Regions from separate parts of the Oryzomicrobium terrae genome, predicted to be linked through region 2. Evidence: riboswitches for the same ligand, from Rfam matches in the RefSeq annotation. Region 2 holds a riboswitch; the other holds the start of a gene.
What was found. Region 2 has a riboswitch for cobalamin ahead of OTERR_RS08220 (energy-coupling factor ABC transporter permease). Riboswitches for the same ligand answer to the same signal wherever they lie in the genome.

Region 1 (9,564 bases), 1.6 Mb from region 2:
ATCGAGATCCGCCGCCTGGGCCAGCCAGGGCGAAACGGCCAGGCTGAGGCCCAGGGCGAGCCGAGCGAGCAGGCGTTTGACCGGGCTCATGCCAGCACCTCGCCGCCTTCCCGGGCCCAGACCGAACCATGGACCAGGGCGCCGGGGGCAACGCGGATGTGCGGCGCGGTGATGGTGGTGGGATGCTCCGGCGTGCCCACCACGCAACCCGGCCCGATTTCCACCACATCCTCGGCGACGATCGGGCCCAGGGCGCGGCTGTCCTGGGCCAGGAACACGCTGCCGGCGGCCACCACGCTGCCCAGCACGCAGCTGCCGGCCGCCAGGGTAACGTCCCGGTTGCCCTTGACCGAACCGGCGACGAAAGCGCCTTCGCCGACCTGCAGCCCGGCGGCGGCGATCAGGTGACCGCGGTGCCAGCACTGGGGCTGGACGGCGAGGTCGCCGCGCACCAGCCAGCGGCCGACGTCGTTGGCCTGTACGCGGGACGGCAGCGCCAGGGCAGGCCGGCGTTGCAGCACCAGGCGGGCCGGGCGGGCAGGGGGGGCCACCGGGGTGAATTCGATGCGGGGGGCGAAGATGCGCCCGAACTGGCTGCCCGGCCCCACGGCCAGACGACGCACGGCCGAGGCCCGGCCGTAGAGGCGCGAGCGGACACCCACCACGGCCTCGCCTTCGGCGTGGATCCAGCGCATGACGTAGCTTTCTGCCGCCAGATCGATGTCGCCCTTGGCCAGGGCCGCCCGCAGCACCAGGCCGGGGCCGCCGTGGATCGCGCCCTGGGCGAAGATCTCGCCGGAGTAGATGCGTTCGCCGGGCAGGGTGAGGTCGCCCGGGGAGAGGATCAGGCGCTCGCATTCCCGCCGTTTTTCCTCCTCGTCATCGAGGTGCAGTGGCTGACCGGGGGCCACGGCGATGATGCGGGTGCCGTTGGCCAGGGCCCCTTCCACCTGGCCAGCGCTGCTGCGTGCCTGCTCCAGGTAGGGGCGCAGCTGGGCATCGACGAAGCGCTGGAAGCTGGCGGCGAAATGACTGATGCTGCCGTCGTACTCGCGCACCACCCGCAGCGGCGCGTTGTCGCTGGGGCGCCACCATTCCAGCGCGGCGGGAACGAGAGGCAGGAGGAAGAGCACGGCGCAGCTCAGTGCCAGGAGCAGGAGTCCCATCATGCTCACCGCAGCGCGCCGATCTGGTGGTGGGGCGTCGACCCGGAAGGCAGCGCCACGTGCGGTGCGCCCGGTTGGCGGTAGCGTACGGTCTTGTCCCACACCAGGTTGCGGCGCAGCAGCCAGTCGAAGAAGAACTGGTTCCAGGTGGCCCGGGCGATGGCCAGCAGGCTGATCAGGAAACCGAACAGGTTGAGGGGCAGCAGGCGGATGCGGTTACGGTTGCCGTCCAGATGCACCGCCGCCGAGATCTCGAAGTAGGCGGCGAAGTTGCCCAGGGCGCCGTAGCCCATCAGGGCGAACATGGCCAGGGCGCCGGACAGCCACTGGTTGGTGGTGCAGTAGAACAGGAAGATGGCCAGGATCCAGCCGAACAGCAGCAGCGGCGACATGGCATACACCCCGAGCAGCAGCAGGCCGTCCACCCGCTCGGCGAAGCTCACGCCACGGCAGAACAGCAGGCGCCCGGCGTAGCGCAGCGCGGCCTGGTTGTGGCCCTTGGCCCAGCGCATGATCTGGCGCACCCGCACCGGCCAGCTTTCCGGCACTTCCTCGTAGCACTCGGAGCGGTTCTGGTAGACCGTCTTCCAGCCGGCCAGGAGCAGGCGGTAGGTCAGGTCGGTATCCTCGGCCAGGGCGTCGTCGCGCCAGCCGCCAATGCTTTCCAGGGCGGCGCGGCGTACCCCGCCCACGGTGCCTCCGTACTGGGGCACCATGCGCAGGTTCATGCGCGCCTGCTGGTCCACCTGGTAGCCGCCGGACCGCTCCAGGTCGAGCAGGCGGGTAAGGAGGTTGCTGCCGGTGTTGAGCGGCACCACCCGGCCCATCACCGCGCCGTTTTCCGGGTCGAGGAAGGGGGCCACCAGCTGCTTGATCAGGCCCTTGCCGGGCACGTAGTCGGCATCGAAGATGATGATGATGTCGCTGTCCACCAGTTCGGTGGCGTCCTTCAGCGCCGCCGACTTGCCCGGCTTGCCGCCGGTGCGGTGGAACGGCGTGATGCGCCCGGGAAAGCGGGCCACGTAGCTGTCGATGATTTCCTTGGTGCGGTCGGTGGAACGGTCGTTCACCGGCATCAGGCGGATGCGCTCGGGCGGGTAGTCCACGTCGAGCAGGGCCTCCAGGGAGTTGGCGATCACCGCCTCCTCGTTGTGGGCGGCGATGAACACGGTCACCGTCGGCCAGACCGCCGTGTCGATATCCACGTAGGGGTGGCGCTGCCGGCCGAACAGACGGTTGAAGGCGAAGTAGTAGTGGCGGACGGTATAGATAACGATCAGCCCGAGCACGGCAAACAGCAGCATCTGGGCGATCACCGCCGTCTCGTTGGAGATCATCGACAAGCGCGAGCGGACGAACCCCGTGTCCGGAGGCAGGGCCTGCCAGGCCTGGATCGGCTTGAAGCGCAGCACGGACGTGGGGGGCACCTCGGCGCCGTAATAGGTCGGCGCTTCAGCCGGCGCCACGGCGGGCGACGGGGGCGACGGCATCGCATCGGCGGCGTGCGGCGCGGTAGCCGCGCACAGCAGCCATCCCCCCATCAGGCACGCGGCCAGACGGCCTACCGGGCGGATAATTTTGGGGAGGATGGACATGGGCGCAAGGAGCGGACGAATAACGAGGCCGCAGCTTACGACTCCAATTGGCTCGGCGGAATGAAATATTTTGCACTGCACGAAATATTTCCAGCAAAAGCCTGCCGAACGTGCGTTTTGTCACTAAAAACCCAGTAAAAAACCAGGGAAAGCCAGTTTTTGTCAGCTTTTGTCAGAAAACAAATCGTTCATTTCGGTTCTTTTGTCATGCCCATTTGGCATCAAGGCCGACGCCGCCCCGCCCCGTTCCGCCTGTGCCGCACCAACGAATCCCGTTGGGGACACCCATAGCCCGGTGGCGCCCGGTCCAGCGTCCCAGGCGGACAGGGTCGGTGGTTGGCCCCGAGCCCCTGCCTCCCCACGCCGCGCTTAGCGGGCCGCCGTGCCGGCGCTCCAGTCCGCCCGCACCCGCAGGTAGCGGGGAAAGCGCGGCAGGCCATGCTCGGTGAGGCCGTTGTGGCGGTAGGTGACCCAGGTCCCCACGGGGGGCGGATTGCGCCGGGCGGCATCGTCCAGGCCACTGCCCAGGCCGAAGCGGCGCCCTTCCGGGGTTTCCACCAGCAGGGCCCCCAGTTGGCCCCGGTACTTGCCCTTGCCCGGCAGATAGCCCACCACCCGGGCTTCGCCGTCGTCGTAGGGCTTCACCTTGAGCAGGTCGTCGCTGCGCCCGGCCTGGTAGCGGGAATCGCCGCGGTGCAGCATCAGGCCTTCGCCGCCGTCGGCCACCACCGCCGCCAGACGGCGGCGCAATTCCCCCTCGCTGGCGACGCGGAACTGGACCACCGCCTGCACCCAGGGCTGGCCGATGGCCGCCACCGCCACCTCCAGGGCCACCAGGCGTTCATCGAAAGTGCCCGAATGGGCCGGCAGGTCGAACACCAGGTACCGCAACTGACGCCAGTCCGCCTCTACCGCCACCTGCTGACGCACCGTCCCCGCCGCCCGGGCAAAACCGCCCCGACCGGCCCACAGCTCGCCATCCAGGGGCGTGGCCGGCCAGCCGGCGGTGAACCAGGCCGGAGCGGCGATCGGTTCCCCGCCCCGGCTCCACAGCTGCCGGCCGTCCCAGTAGCCGCGCACCCCGTCGTATTTTTCGCTGACCCAGTAGGCGCCCAGGTCCACCCCGGTGCCGGGCCGGTAGGTCCGGGCCAGCAGCAGGGCTGGGTCGGCAAGGACGCCGACGGGCAGCAGCATCAGGCCGAGGGCAAGGATCAGGGCGCGCATGGCCGCTCCAGGAAAGGGGATACGCCACAATGCCATACGCATTTAACCGCCACCACGACCACAACATGTAGTCAAAAAACTAAACACAAGCACTACATCTAGTGGTTTTTTCTTGACGCGGCTTTTCCCTCTCCGGTACATTCCCGGCCACGATGGTTTCCCCTTTAGGGGATGAAACTGGAATTCGGTGCGGCGGGGCGTTTGCCCGCAACCGCCCAAGCCGAAGCTGCCCCCGCAACTGTAAGCGGTGAGCGCGCCCCATCCGCCACTGGACGCCACGCCGTCCGGGAAGGCCGGGGCCGGAGTGGATGCACGCAACACCACCGTGCCGCCACGCTGCCAACGCCACGACCCGCGAGCCAGGAGACCGGCCATCGCCGCAGCGCCGTGCTGTGCGCCCATCCGGGCCTGGCCGGCGCGTTCTGCGTTCTGACTTGGGGCGGGGTGCCCCCGGGAAGGAGTGGCGGTCCGCCCCGGGCCGCCCGGGTGCAACGACGACGGCCGGCCCCTGGCCCGGCGCCGCGGTGCCCCGCCCCTCCGCTTCCGGTCGCTCCCCTCCCGCCACGGGGAGTTACCTGCATGCACCACCCTGCCATCACCGCCGAGCGGAGCCCCGCTCCGGCCACCGCCCTGTCCCACGCCGCCGGCCCCGACCTGACCGACACCGCCTTCAACACCGGCCTCGGCGTCAGTGTCAGCGCCCGCAGCTTCGAGGTGATCCGCCGCAACGGCGCGGTGGTGGCCTTCAACCCGGACAAGATCGCCGTGGCCCTGACCAAGGCCTTCCTGGCGGTGGAAGGCCACCAGGGCGCCACCTCGGCCCGCATCCGCGATGTGGTCGGCGAACTCACCGCCACCGTGGTCAACGCCCTGACCCGGCGCCTGCCCGGCGGCGGCACGGTGCACATCGAGGACATCCAGGACCAGGTAGAACTGGCCCTGATGCGCTCCGGCTCCCACGACGTGGCCCGGGCCTACGTGCTCTACCGCGAAAAGCGCGCTGCCGAGCGGGCCGCCCAGGCCGCCGCCGCGCCGGCCAGCGACGCGCCGGTGCTGCACGTGGTGGATGGCGACATCCGCCGCCCCCTGGACCGGGCCGCCCTGCTGGCCACAGTGCGCGAAGCCTGCGCCGGCCTGGCCGACGTTTCTGCGGACACCGTGCTGGAACACGCCCTGCACAACCTCTACGACGGGGTGCCGGTGGTGGCGGTGCGCCAGTCCCTGGTGCTGGCCGCCCGCACCCTGATCGAGCGGGAACCGGCCTACAGCAAGGTTTCCGCCCGGCTGCTGCTCGATTCGATCCGCGTCGAGGTGCTCGGCCAGCCCACCGCCCACGGCGCCATGACCGCCGGCTACGCCGAGTACTTCCCCCGGGCGATCCGCCGCGGCATCGCCGCCGAACTGCTCGACCCGCGCCTGGCCGAGTTCGACCTGGAGGTGCTGGGCCGCGCCCTGGTGGCCGACCGGGACCTGCAGTTCGACTACCTGGGCCTCCAAACCCTCTACGACCGCTACTTCCTGCACGTGGATGAGCAGCGCATCGAGCTGCCGCAAACCTTCTTCATGCGCGTGGCGATGGGCCTGGCCCTCAACGAGATCGACCGGGAAGCCCGGGCCATCGAGTTCTACAACCTGCTCTCGTCCTTCGATTTCATGAGCAGCACGCCGACCCTGTTCAACAGCGGCACCCGCCATTCCCAGCTGTCGTCCTGCTACCTGACCACCGTCTCCGACGACCTGGAAGGCATCTACCAGTCGGTCAAGGAAAACGCCCTGCTGCAAAAGTACGCCGGCGGCCTGGGCAACGACTGGACCCCGGTGCGCGCCCTGGGCAGCCGCATCAAGGGCACCAACGGCAAGAGCCAGGGGGTGATTCCCTTCCTCAAGGTGGTCAACGACACCGCCGTGGCGGTGAACCAGGGCGGCAAGCGCAAGGGGGCGGTGTGCGCCTATCTGGAGAGCTGGCACCTGGACATCGAGGAATTCCTCGAACTGCGCAAGAACACCGGCGACGAGCGCCGCCGCACCCACGATATGAACACGGCCAACTGGATTCCCGACCTGTTCATGCAGCGGGTGATGAACAACCAGGACTGGACCCTGTTCTCCCCCAGCGACGTGCCCGACCTGCACGACAAGTACGGCAAGGCCTTCGCGGCCGCCTACACCGCCTACGAGGCCCGGGCCGAGCGGGGCGAGATCAAGCTGTTCAAGCGCATTCCCGCCGTGCAGCTGTGGCGCAAGATGCTGACCATGCTGTTCGAGACCGGCCATCCCTGGATCACCTTCAAGGACGCCTGCAACCTGCGCTCGCCCCAGCAGCACGTGGGCACGGTGCACAGCTCCAACCTGTGCACCGAGATCACCCTCAACACCTCCGACACCGAGACCGCCGTGTGTAACCTGGGCTCGGTGAACCTGCCGGCCCACCTGGTGCAGGTGGACGGCCAGTGGACCCTGGACCAGGCCAAGCTCAAGCGCACCATCCGCACCGCCATGCGCCTGCTCGACAACGTGGTGGACATCAACTTCTACGCCACCCCCAAGGCGCGCAACGCCAACGTGCGGCACCGCCCGGTGGGCCTGGGCATCATGGGCTTCTCCAACTGCCTCCAGGCCATGGGCCTGCCCTACGCCTCGGACGAGGCGGTGGTCTTCGCCGACCGTTCCATGGAAGCGGTGTGCTACCACGCCTACTGGGCCTCCACCGACCTGGCCGAGGAACGGGGCCGCTACTCCAGCTTCACCGGCAGCCTGTGGGACCAGGGCATCCTGCCCCTGGACTCCCTGCAACTGCTGGAAGACGCCCGGGGCGGGTTCGTCGAGGTGGACCGCGGCGCCACCCAGGACTGGGAGGCCCTGCGCCAGCGCATCGCCCAGGTGGGCATGCGCAATTCCAACTGCGTGGCCATCGCCCCCACCGCCACCATCTCCAACATCGTCGGCCTCTCGGCCTCAATCGAACCCGAGTACCAGAACCTCTACGTCAAATCGAACCTGTCCGGCGAATTCACCGTGGTGAACGACGCCCTGGTACGCGACCTGAAGGCCCTGGGGCTGTGGGACGAGGTGATGGTGGCCGACCTCAAGTACTTCGACGGCTCCCTGGCCCCCATCGACCGCATCCCGGCCGAACTCAAGGCCCGCTACGCCACCGCCTTCGAGATCGACCCGGTGTGGCTGATCGAGGCCGCGGCGCGGCGCCAGAAGTGGATCGACCAGGCCCAGTCCCTCAACCTGTACGTGGCCGTGGCCTCGGGCAAGAAGCTCGACGAAATCTACAAGCTGGCCTGGACGCGGGGCCTGAAGACCACCTACTACCTGCGCACCCTGGGCGCCACCGCCATGGAAAAGACCGGCGCGCCGATCGACCGGACGGCCGTGCCCGCAGCCCCGGCCGAACCCAAGTTCTGCGCCATCGACAACCCGGATTGCGAGGCCTGCCAATGACCGCCTTCCTGCTCAACGACTGGGACGACGGCCCCGCCGTCGCGACCCCGCCCGCCCAGGCCCCTGCGCCAAGCCCCGCGCCCATGGCCGATCTCCAGGCAGGCATCTTGGAAAGCCGCGCCCCTATTGGTTCTTCGACCATGCCGGCCGGAGAACAAGCACTGGCGCGGACTTTGGCCCAGCCCACGGCGGGCCTCTCCCTCGCCCCGATCAACCCGGAGGACAAGCGGGTGGTGAACGGCAAGGCCGACATCAACCAACTCGCCCCCTTCAAGTACCCCTGGGCCTGGGAGTTCTTCCTCAACGCCAACCGCAACCACTGGACGCCCCTGGAAATCTCCATGGCCCAGGACGTGCACGACTACAACCACAAGCTGACGCCGGCCGAGCGTCACGTCTTCGAGAACGTGCTGTCCTACCTCACCACCTCCGACATCCTGGCCATGCGCAACATCGGCCTGGCGGTGATGGAAAAGATGAGCGCCCCGGAATTGCAGATCTACCAGGCCCGCCAGGTCTACGAGGAAGCCCTGCACACCTGGACCTACCAGCACTGCATCGAGAGCCTGGGCCTCAACCAGCAGGAGATCTACAACCGCTACCGGGTGGTGCCGCAGATCCACGGCAAGATCGCCCTGGCCAACCGGCGCCTCAACGCCGTGCTCGAATCGGGCAAGGACCTGACCGACCGGGACGCCCTGCACGAATTCGCCCTGGCCTACCTGTTCTTCGCCGGGGTATTCGAGGGCTGCTGGTTCTACAACGGCTTCACCCCCATCTTCGCCCTGCAACGCCGGGGCCTGATGAAGGGCGCCGCCGAGCAACTGCAATACATCATGCGCGACGAAGTGCTGCACTGTGCCTTCGGCATCCGGGTGGTGCGCCAGCTGTTGCAGGAAGAGAACCTGACCCTGGACCCGGCCGCCCTGCGCCGGATGTGGGACGAGGCCGAGGCCGCCGAATCGGCCTACGCCGGCTACATCCTGCGGGAGCCCATCCTCGGCTACAACGCCGACCTGCACCGGGGCCAGTTCCGCTTCATCGCCAACCGCCGCGCCCGCCAGCTGGGCCTGGCCGAGCCTTTCCCCGGCGCCGAGAACGTGCTGCCCTGGCTCGACGAGCAGGCCAACCTGCGCAAGGAGAAGAACTTCTTCGAGACCCGGGTCACCGAGTACCAGACCGGCGGGGCGCTGACCTGGGAGTGAGGCGGGAGGCGGGGTTGGGATAAGGCGGGTCGTGACGTCGGAGCGCCAGGACGCCTGGGTGTAGGCCCGCGTACGCACCCTGGCGCCACCCATTCGGGGGAGTTGAAAACCACCGCGAAAAGTCGCACCATGCCGCCCCCTTTTTTCGTTCGCCGCCGTGGCCGTCACGGCGGCGAACGTCGCCTTACCCCTGCGGAGCGGCCATGGCCTTCAAAGACACCCATCCCGATTTCAAGCTGATCGACCTGGCGTTGATCGACCCGGACCCGGAGCACCCGCGCAAGCAGGTCGATACCGCCGGGCTGAAGGCCCTGGTGGCCTCGATCCAGGCCAAGGGGCTGATCCAGCCCCTGATCGTCCAGCCCGCCGGGGCCGACGGGCGGCACAAGCTGATCGTCGGCGAACGCCGCTGGCGCGCCGCCATGCTCGCCGGCGAAACCAAGGTGCCCGCCCTGGTGCGCCCCTGCGCCCCGGAGGAGGCCCTGGAGATCCAGGTCTTCGAGAACCTGGGCCAGGGCGTGCGGGCCCCCCTGGAGACCCGGGAGATGGCCAACGCCATCCAGGCCATCGCCCAGCGCTTCGACAGCCGGGAGGCCGCCGCCGAGCACTTCGGCCGGCCCCAGTCCTGGCTCAACCAGGCCACCGCCGCTGCCAACCTGTCGCCCAAGGTCAGCGCCCTGCTCGACTCGGGCAAGATTTCCAGCACCACCACCGCCATCCAGCTGGAGAAGCTGGCGCAGAAGAACGAGGCCCGGGTCGACACCCTGATCGAGCAGGTGCAAGACGGCGAAAAGCTGCCCAAGCAGGCGGTGGAAAGCGCCCTGACGGCGGAAGGGCTGAAGCGCAGCAAGAAGAAGGCGACCGCCGACGCAGTTGTACCGTCGGCAGCCGCCCCGGCCAGCGAAGCGCCCGCGCCGAGCGTGG
Region 2 (9,564 bases):
CCGCCACCGGGAATGCGCACCACGTCGGCGGTCATGTGGGCGCCGTGGGTGGCGTCCGGATCGTCGCCCGCATCCTTGATGCTCACGGCGTGGGCGCGTAGCGGCACGCCGTCACCCTCGACGCGGCCGTCGTTGATGTCGAAGGGAGTTTCCTGGCCGTGGGGCAGGCGACAGAAGATACGGGCCGGGACCTGGCCCTGGACAAGGCCCAGGGTGGCAGCCACCGCCGCCGCCGCCGAATTGGCGCCGGTGGTGAAGCCGCTGCGGTTGCCCCGGTCCCGCCTGGCCGTACCCTTGCGGACCTTTTCAGCCGGCGTTGCCGTTACGTTTTCCACCGCTTCTACCGAGGCGCTGTTGCTGGCTTCAGGCGGCATTGCGCTGACGGGCTTCGGCGATGCCGAGGAGGGCGTGGATGGCCGCAACCACCAGGGTGGAGCCGCCCTTGCGGCCACGGATGACGATCCAGGGCACGTCCGCAACCTCGGCCATCAGGTCCTTGGATTCGGCGGCCGAGACGAAACCCACGGGCATGCCGATGACCAGGGCGGGACGGGCGCCTTCTTCCTTGATCAGGCGCACCACTTCGATGAGGGCCGTGGGGGCGTTGCCGATGCCGACGATGGCGCCGTCGAGCAGGCCCTGGCGGTGGGCCTTGCGCATGGCCTGCACGGCCCGGGTGGTGTCCTCGGCCTGGGCCTGGGCGATGACGTCGGCGTCGGAGATGAACTGGTGGGTGGTAATGCCGAAGTGCTTGAGGCGAGTCGCCGAGAGGCCGACGCAGATCATTTCCACGTCCGCCACGATTGGCGTACCGCCCTTGAGGATGGCGGCCAGACCCGCCTCCACCGCTGCCGGGTGGAAGTCGGTGAGGCCGTTGAATTCGAAGTCGGCGTTGGCGTGGATCATGCGCCGCACTACCGGCCACTGGTCCTCGGCGTAGCGATGGGGGCCGGCTTCGGCGTCGATGATGGCGAAGGAATCGTGCTCGATGGCACGGCCGGCGGCGGTGAGCTGTTCGGTGACGACGTTGGTGTTCTGGTTCATGGCTTAGGCGTGGGCGTGATGGTCGTGGCGGTGAGCGTGTCCGTGGCAATGACCATGGGAGCCAGCATGGCTGTGGCCGCAACCTCCATGGACGTGTTCATGGGCATGATCGTGATGAATGGCGGTGTGGCTGTGGTCGTGCAGGTGCTCGTCCTCGGCGGCCAGGCGGTATTTGCAGCCGTCGCATTCGAGCAGGCTGCCTTCGGGCAGTTCATCGCCGCCCACCTTGGCGTCGAGCAGGTCGAAGATGCCCTTGTCGAAACCGAAGTGGGTGCCCAGGGCGAAAGCCACCTGTGGATACTGGCGCTGCAGGCGCTCGGCCTGGGCCTTGATGCGCTCCATGAGCACACCGGTGAAGAGATAGACCGGAACGATGGCCACCTGGGTCATGCCCAGCTTGACCTGGCGCTGCACCGCCGTTTCCAGGCGGGGCCAGGTGACGCCGGTGAAGGCGATGTCCACCAGCTCGTGGTCGTTGTCCTCGAAGATCCAGCGGGCCATCTTGGCCAGCTCGCCGTTGGCGCCGGCGTCGGAGGAGCCGCGACCCAGCAGGATGACGCCGGTGGTGCTGGGGTCGGGCATGTCCAGCTGTTTCATCAGCGTGTCCAGCTGGCCCTGCAGCACCGCGAAAATCTCCCGGCCCATGCCCAGGTGGCGCACCACCTGGAATTCCACACCGGGGTGACGTTCCCTGGCTTCCTCCACGGCGTGGGGCAGCTCCATCTTGACGTGGCCGGCGGCGTTGAGAATGAAGGGAATGACCACCACGCGCTTCGATCCGCTACGGGCCGCGCGATCAAGGCCCTCGTCCAGCAGCACCTCGGCGTGCTCGATGAAGCACACCTCGATGCGCCAGCCGGGGTGGCGCTCCCGCCACTGGGCGGCGAAATGGAGGATTTCCTTGTTGCCGTCCCGGTTGCGGGAACCGTGGCCGACCAGGAGCAGGGTGGTGTCGTTGGCACTGATCATGGTGCTTCCTCAGGAGGCCTCGCCCACGCTGGCCTTGCGGAAGCGGTGGGTGAAGCTGGGGTCGTAGAGCTTGGAGCGGGCGATGTCTTCCCAGTCCCGGGCACCGAGGGCCGGGCTGGCGATGATCATGGTCTGGGCGGCGATCTTCTCCGCCTGGCACTTCTTCTTGATGTCGGCGATGGTGCCGCGCACGATCTTTTCCTGGCCGGGCCAGGAGGCCTTCTGCACCACCAGGATGGGCGCATCCTCGGGCCAGCCGGCGGCCAGCAGGGCGCGCTGCACCTCGTGCAGCAGGGTGATGGAAAGGAAGATGCACAGGGTCGAGCGGTGGGCCGCCAGGGCCTCCAGCTCCTCGCCCGGGGGCATGGGGGTGCGGCCGGCCACCCGGGTGAGGATCACCGTTTGTGTCACTTCCGGCAGGGTCAGGGTCTCGCCCGCGGCGGCGGCGGAGGCCAGAGCGGAGGAGACGCCGGGGACCACGGCCCAGCTCACGCCGGCCGCATCCAGGGGCCGGGTCATTTCCACCAGGGCGCCGTAGAGGCCCGGGTCGCCGGTCTGCAGGCGGATCACGGTTTCATGGCGGCGGGCGGCGTCGAGCAGCCAGGCGGTCATTTCCTCCAGGGTCATGTCCTTGGAGTCGCGGATGTCGCAGCCTTCCGGGGCGTAGAGGGTGGCGGCCTGGTCCACCAGGGAACCGGCGAAGAGAATGGCGCCGGCCTGTTCCAGCAGGCGGCGGCCCTTGACGGTGATGAGGTCGGGATCGCCGGGGCCGGCGCCGACGAACCAGATCTTGCCGAGGGTGGCTGGGGTCATGGAATTTTCCTTCTCAGCAATCGTGCTGTTGCAGCTGGGCCAGCAGGGCGCTGCAGCTGTGGATGGGGGTGTCGCCGTCGAGCAGGCCGCGCTGCCGCAGCAGCTTTTCCAGGCCGATCACCGAAGGCAGGCGCAGGCCCACCGCCGCCAGTTCGGCTTCGTGGGTGGCCAGGGCCGGGGCGTCGAAACTGGCAGTGCAGCGGCCGGCGGCCATGAGGTGGATGCGGTCGGCCCAGCGGTAGGCGAAGTGGATGTCGTGGGTGGCCAGCAGGATGGTCATGCCCCGGCCGTGCAGCTTTTCCAGCACGGTCAGCAGCTCTTCCTGCATGAAGGGGTCCAGGCCGGCCATGGGTTCGTCCAGCACCAGAAGTTCTGGCTCCATGGCCAGCACGCCGGCGATGCAGACCCGCTTCTTCTGGCCGAAACTCAGGTTCTGCACCGGCTTGTGGGCCAGGTCCTCCATGCCCACGGCCTGCAGGGCGGCTTCCACCCGGGCGGCCACGGTGGCGTCATCCAGACCCAGGTTGAGGGGACCGAAGGAGACGTCCTCCCGCACGCTGGCGGAGAAGAGCTGCCGGTCCGGGTTCTGGAAGACCATGCCCACCTTGCTGCGCAGGCTACGCAGGCCGGTCCGGCTGTAATCGAGGGACGTGCCGCCATAGCGCAACTGGCCGGCGGCGGGCCGCAGCAGGGCGTTGCAGTGCTGAAAGAGGGTGGTCTTGCCCGAGCCGTTGGCGCCGATGAGGGCGTTGCGGCTGCCCCGGGCGATGGCCAGGGAACAGCCGTCCAGGCCCACGCTGCCGTCCGGGTAGCGGAAGGCCACCTGGTCCAGTTCCAGCAGCAGAGGGTTCATGGGACTCATGGCGTCACCCCGCGGCCGGCCCAGGCCAGGGCGATGAGGCCGGCGGCGGCCAGGGCGGCCACCAGACTGTCGCGGCGGCCATGGGCGTGGGGCGTGGCGAGGAAGCGCAGCGGCCCGTCGTTGTTGCGGGCCAGGGCGGCCTGGTGCAGGGCCTGGGAGCGTTCCCAGATCTGCAGGGTGAGATTGGCGATGAGCTCCCCCAGGGAGCGCAGGGTCAGACGGGAGTTGGCGTAGCCAAGACGGGCAGCCTGGGCCGTGCGCATGTCCTGCACGGCACCGGAGAAGACGAAGAGGCTGCGGTAGCACAGCACCATGATGTCCAGCAGCACCTCGGGGGTGCGCAGGCGGCGCAGCAGGGCAATGAGGTCGGTGAGGGGGGTGGTGAGCACCAGGAAGAGCAGGGCGGCGAGGCCGCCGAGGGAGCGGCTGAGCACCTGACTCACCTGTTGCAGGCCGATGCTGGTGGTGTGCACGCCGAGGCCATCCACCGCGCCCCGATCCACCGAAAGGGCCAGGGAGAAGGCGCTGATGGCGAGGAAGAAAAGGGCGGGGGCGGCCACCCGCAGATAGAGGCCCGCCGGCACCCGGGCGCCAATGAGGGTGACGCCCACCAGCAGGGTGGTAATCAGCAAGCCTGCTTCCAGCCGAGTCGCAGCGATGAAGGCAGCCGTGAGCCCGCCCAGGGCGAAGAGGCCCTTGGCGCCGGGGCAGACCCCGCGCCAGCGGTTGGCGTAGGCCGACTGCTCAACCAGCATGGGCGTCCTTGCCGCGATTGTTGTCTTCGCTGGCGGAGGCTTGGCGAGCCTTGTCCACTTGCTTCTCCTGCTCCCGCTTCAGCTTTTCCCGGGTCACGGCGCTGCCCAGGTAGTAGCCGATGAAGCCGGCGCCCAGGGCCGCCTGGAGGGCGAAGAGCAGGGAGGCGATTTCGTTGCTGGCCGGTTCCAGCAGGGGCTGGAACCAGGGCTGGTAGTCCGGGTTGATTTTGCCGATGAGCTCCTGGGCCTTGCCGTCGGCACCGCCGAAGATCTCCACCGGCTTGCCCTCCGCATCCAGCGCATCCGGCGCCGGCTTTTCCACCAGCCACAGGGGTAAAGCAGCCAGCAGCACTACGGCGAGCAGCAGCAGGAGGTTCTGGCGCCCCTTCATGCCTGGGCCTCCGGCTTGCCCAGAACCTGCATGTCGCGCAGTTCCTGAGGGTTGAAGCGGGCCAGGGCGTTGAAAATCACCACGGTGAGCAGGCCTTCGCTGATGGCCAGGGGAATCTGGGTGATGGCGAAGATGCCGGCGAACTTGAGGAAGGAAACGGTGAAACCGCCCACGGGGTCGGGGAAGGCCCAGGCCAGCTGTACCGAGGTGGTCACATAGGTGAGCAGGTCGGCCAGGCTGGCGGCGAGGAAGATGCTGACAGCAAAGGAGGCCTTGAGGCGCCGCGCCAGCTGGAAGATACCGTAGGCGGCGAAGGGGCCGACGATGGCCATGGAAAAGAGATTGGCGCCCAGGGTGGTTAGACCGCCGTGGGCCAGCAACAGGGCCTGGAAGAGCAGCACCACGGCGCCGATGGGGGCCATGGCAGCGGGGCCGAAGAGCACGGCGCCCAGGCCCGTGCCGGTGGGGTGGGAACAGCTGCCGGTGACGGAAGGCAGCTTGAGGGCCGAGAGCACGAAGGTGAAGGCGGCGGCCACCCCCAGCAGCATGCGCTGTTCGGGATTTTCGCGGATGCGGCGGTTGACGGAGCGGATACCCCAAGCCACGAAGGGGGCGGACGCAATGCTCCAGCCCACGGCATGTTCGATGGGCAGAAAGCCTTCCATGATGTGCACGGATATTTCCCCAGGCAACAAGGGTAAATAGGGGGCACCGCCAGGGAATGTGAATCAGGATCGGAAGACGGCCGCAGAGGAGGGAAGTTGCGCGCGGCGAATCACCAGAACCCTTCCCATCACCCCGGGGAATGGTGCTACTCGTATGCGATTCAGGCCGGTCTTCTGGCTCACCTTCATCCTCGTCCGTCGGCCTTCCCATGCGCAGGGCACAGTGGCGTAGAGCGGAGTCGTCAGGCTTACAGCAGCGGGGGCTGCGCCGGAATGGTCGAGGGTATCGACGTCACCGGACTTCCCGTTTCACTCGCCATGCAGGAGGCATGGCAAGCACCTAAATCCTTTTTTATGCTAACCGAGATGCGCCCCGGGAACAACCGCACAGGCGACCGAATGCGGCATCGGCGCGCAGTTTCGCCGCTGTCATGAATCAGTCATAGCCCGCTGCGAGAATGCCGCGTCCCCAGCCGAAAACATTCCGCACCATGAAATTCTTCGATAACGATTGCATCAGCAACGACAGCCCCAACCCCATCCTCAGCAAGTTCGTCCAGGCCTCGCGCCGCCACTTCCTGCTCGGTGGCATTTCCGCCACCGCCCTGGCCGGCATGGGCGTTTCCCTGCCTACCCTGGCGGCCCAGGCGGCGGCCAGCGCCGGGCGGGTGATGCGCGGCAAGGCCGGCCCGACCATTGGCTTCCTCCCCGTCGGCGTCTCCCAAAAGGACTTGGTACAGGTACCCAATGACTACCAGGTGCAGGTGCTGTATGCCTGGGGCGATCCGATTTCCGATGGCCCGGCCTTCAAGCCTGACGCTTCCAACAGCGCCGAAGACCAGGCCCTCCAGGCCGGCATGCACCACGACGGCATGCACTTCTTTCCCTTCGTCAAGGACGGCAAGCCCGTCTCCGACCGGGGCCTGCTGGTGCTGAACCACGAATACGTGGATGACGGCCTGCTCCATCCGGGCGGCATGAGCGGCTGGAGTGCCGCCAAGGTAGCCAAATCCCAGGCTGCTCACGGCGTTTCGGTGGTGGAAGTGCGCAAGCAGGGCAACCGTTGGGAGGTGGTGCGCCCCTCCAAATACGCCCGTCGCGTCACCGCCGCGACGCCGATCTGGCTGTCCGGCCCGGTGGCCGGCTCCGACTGGGTCAAGACCGCCGCCGACCCCAAGGGGCACCTGGCCTTCGGCACCTTCAACAACTGCGCTATGGGCGTCACCCCCTGGGGCACCTACCTGACCTGTGAAGAGAACTTCAACAACTACTTCGAAGGCTCGGCCAAGCCGACCAACGGCGCCGGTGCCCTGGAAAAGCGCTACGGCATCAAGAAGGGCGGCAGCATCTACCGCTGGAACGAGTTCGATGCCCGCTTCGACCTGAACCAGCACCCCAACGAAGCCAACCGCTTCGGCTGGGTGGTGGAGATCGACCCGTGGAACCCGATGAAGCCCCCGGTCAAACGCACCGCTCTGGGGCGCATCAAGCACGAGGGCGCCACCGTGACCCTGGCCAAGGACGGCCGAGTGGTGGTCTACATGGGCGACGACGAGCGCTTCGAGTACCTCTACAAGTACGTCTCCAAGGACCGCTACGATCCGGCCCGCCCCGGCGCCAACGCGGACCTGCTCGACCGGGGTACTCTCTACGTGGCCCGCTTCGGCGAGGACGGCAAGGGCCGCTGGCTGCCACTGGTGCACGGCCGCCCGGGTCTGACCAGCGACAACGGCTTCGCCGACCAGGCCGAGGTCCTGGTCAAGACCCGCCTCGCCGCCGATGCGGTGGGCGCCACCAAGATGGACCGGCCCGAGTGGATCGCCGTCCATCCGGTCACCGGCGAGGTGTATTGCTCCCTGACCAACAACACCAAGCGCGGCGCGGCCGACGCAGCGGCCACGGACAAGGCCAATCCCCGGACGGACAACGTCTACGGCCACATCATCCGCTGGCGCGACGAAGGCGGTGCGGCAGGGGAGAGCTTTGGCTGGGACATCTTCGCCCTGGCCGGCGATCCGGCCAACCCGGACCCGGCCAAGCGCGGCAACATCAAGGGCGACGCCTTTGGTAGCCCGGACGGCCTGTGGTTCGACCCGGAAGGCCGGCTGTGGATCCAGACCGACGTATCCACCTCGGTGCTCAACCAGGGCGATTACGCCAACCTGGGCAACAACCAGATGCTCTGCGCCGACGTGGAAACCGGCCAGATCAAACGCTTCCTCACCGGCCCCAAGGGTTGTGAGATCACCGGCATCACCCGCACCCCGGACGGCAGCACTCTGTTCATCAACATCCAGCACCCGGGCGAAAACCCCCTGGAGCGCAGCGACCCGGCCAACCCCACGGCCATCTCCGCCTGGCCGGCCAACCAGTTCGGCGACGTCACCGGCGGCCGGCCTCGCTCGGCCACCATCGCCATCTCGCGCAAGGATGGGAAGGTGGTGGGGGTGTAAGGCAGTTTTCCTGTGGCTTGAAAAATAGCGTCGCAGAATTTTCTGCATCAAAAGACGAAAAGGCTCCTGAGGGAGCCTTTTCGTCTTTGGTTTGGTGATGAAAACAGTCTATTGGCCAGAACAGTCGTTGTCACATCACAGCTGATTGGGTTGCAATGTGCCGTTCACGAGACAACGTAGTGTTACGGCGGCCACGATGCGTGGCCTAATTTCCCCGGAGGAGAGAGGCCTACTGTTTAAAGCCCCTTAGAACCACCAATGCAGCCGCACGGAAGCCGTCTGGCTGAGAAAGTTTTGGCGGTGCGAGACATCATAGCGGGCAACAATTTCCGAACCATTCCCCGTGGTGTAGCGCAGCCCGGCCCCCCCCCGTTGCAACCATGCCGATGGGCGTATTCCGTGGGTTACGAAGGCAGCATCCGGAGCGCCGGCATAGGCGGCGGTGATTGAGGCATCACGATTGAAGAAATCGTATCCCACGCCCAAGTTCGCAGTCGCCGTGAATCGATCGCTGATCTTGTGAGCGACCTTGCCATCGATGCCGAGCACGAAGGCATCGGTGCTTCGCCCCCGCACTTGCAGATTGAGGCCACCGGCCCCTTTTTCGCGGTACGACGGATCTTCCACCCACGTGTAATCGAGCCGGATCGAGGGCGTGAATGTGGTGTTTGCGCCAAGGAGGACACGTCGGTCCAGCCCGATACCCGCGTGTGCCGTATTGCTGTCGTAGCGCGACGTTGCCTTCAAGCCAGCGAGATCGATCTTTCGAATCCCTTCATTGCGCAGCCGACCCGCATCAACCTGGAACAGGAGGTCGGTATCGGCGCCCAGATTGTGGCGCCCATAAAGCATGAGCTGAAAGAGATCGATGTTGGCACTTTGGCTTACGCTGGAAGCATTGCTGGAAACATCCGTCTTGGCATAGGCGAAGCCCAATCCCAGGTCGGTGTTTGCACCGATGGCGCTGTCGGCACCCAGGGCGAACCCGCTCGTGTTGCTGCTGTAACCCGCCACACCGCCATCGTTGTCTTGACGTGAATGGGTGGCGAAGGGGGTAAGCCAGAAATGACGGTCAGCGCCCGGGGCGTCTCCCGAGGCGATACCCCGCACCGCATCCACCCGTGACTGAACCGCTGCGTTGACGCTGCCGAGGGTATTGTTGGCCAAATTCAATGTATTACCTGTCAGGAGGGGAAGAGTTTGCTGGACTTTGGCCGTCACTTCCCCCGCGCTGGTGCTGCTGAGGATGTTATTCAACACCCGGGACAGTTCGGGCGAACTTGTGCCATTGACCAACAATCGGTCCCAGACCTGAGCGGCACCCTGCGCACCGGGTGACTGCGCAGAGACGGCGCTACTGATCGAAGTCATCCCCGTGTCGCTTGCCACCAGGTCCACCCCATTGCTACGGAACAACGCGGAAAAGGCATAGCGTAGGGAGTTGTCGGTTACGCGCAGACCGTTGTCGGTCACCCCCCCGTTGGCGGTGATTACGTTGCTCACTTGGGCGCCGCTGTAGGCAGGCTTGACGTCGACAGCGATGGTACCCCCCAGGTTGGCGGCACCGCCGACGGCCAGGGTGCTGTAACTGTTGTTGCTGGAGACGGCTATC

Region 1: linked by a shared signal. The riboswitch ahead of OTERR_RS00715 (ribonucleoside-diphosphate reductase subunit alpha) and the one ahead of OTERR_RS08220 (energy-coupling factor ABC transporter permease) in region 2 are both predicted to bind cobalamin.

The regions. Positions count from the first base shown of each region.
Region 1 is NZ_CP022579.1:159,334-168,897, reverse strand. It holds gene OTERR_RS00735 (hypothetical protein) at 1-90, opposite strand, end outside; gene OTERR_RS00730 (bactofilin family protein) at 87-1,166, opposite strand; gene OTERR_RS00725 (glycosyltransferase family 2 protein) at 1,172-2,761, opposite strand; gene OTERR_RS00720 (DNA ligase) at 3,131-3,985, opposite strand; cobalamin riboswitch at 4,122-4,375, shown strand; gene OTERR_RS00715 (ribonucleoside-diphosphate reductase subunit alpha) at 4,565-7,435, shown strand; gene OTERR_RS00710 (ribonucleotide-diphosphate reductase subunit beta) at 7,432-8,640, shown strand; gene OTERR_RS00705 (ParB/RepB/Spo0J family partition protein) at 8,844-9,564, shown strand, end outside.
Region 2 is NZ_CP022579.1:1,786,532-1,796,095, reverse strand. It holds gene OTERR_RS08255 (cobalt-precorrin-5B (C(1))-methyltransferase) at 1-374, opposite strand, end outside; gene OTERR_RS08250 (precorrin-8X methylmutase) at 364-1,044, opposite strand; gene OTERR_RS08245 (sirohydrochlorin chelatase) at 1,048-2,013, opposite strand; gene cobM (precorrin-4 C(11)-methyltransferase) at 2,023-2,826, opposite strand; gene OTERR_RS08235 (energy-coupling factor ABC transporter ATP-binding protein) at 2,840-3,679, opposite strand; gene cbiQ (cobalt ECF transporter T component CbiQ) at 3,685-4,443, opposite strand; gene OTERR_RS08225 (energy-coupling factor ABC transporter substrate-binding protein) at 4,433-4,834, opposite strand; gene OTERR_RS08220 (energy-coupling factor ABC transporter permease) at 4,831-5,499, opposite strand; cobalamin riboswitch at 5,647-5,858, opposite strand; gene OTERR_RS08215 (PhoX family protein) at 5,991-7,952, shown strand; gene OTERR_RS08210 (autotransporter family protein) at 8,199-9,564, opposite strand, start outside.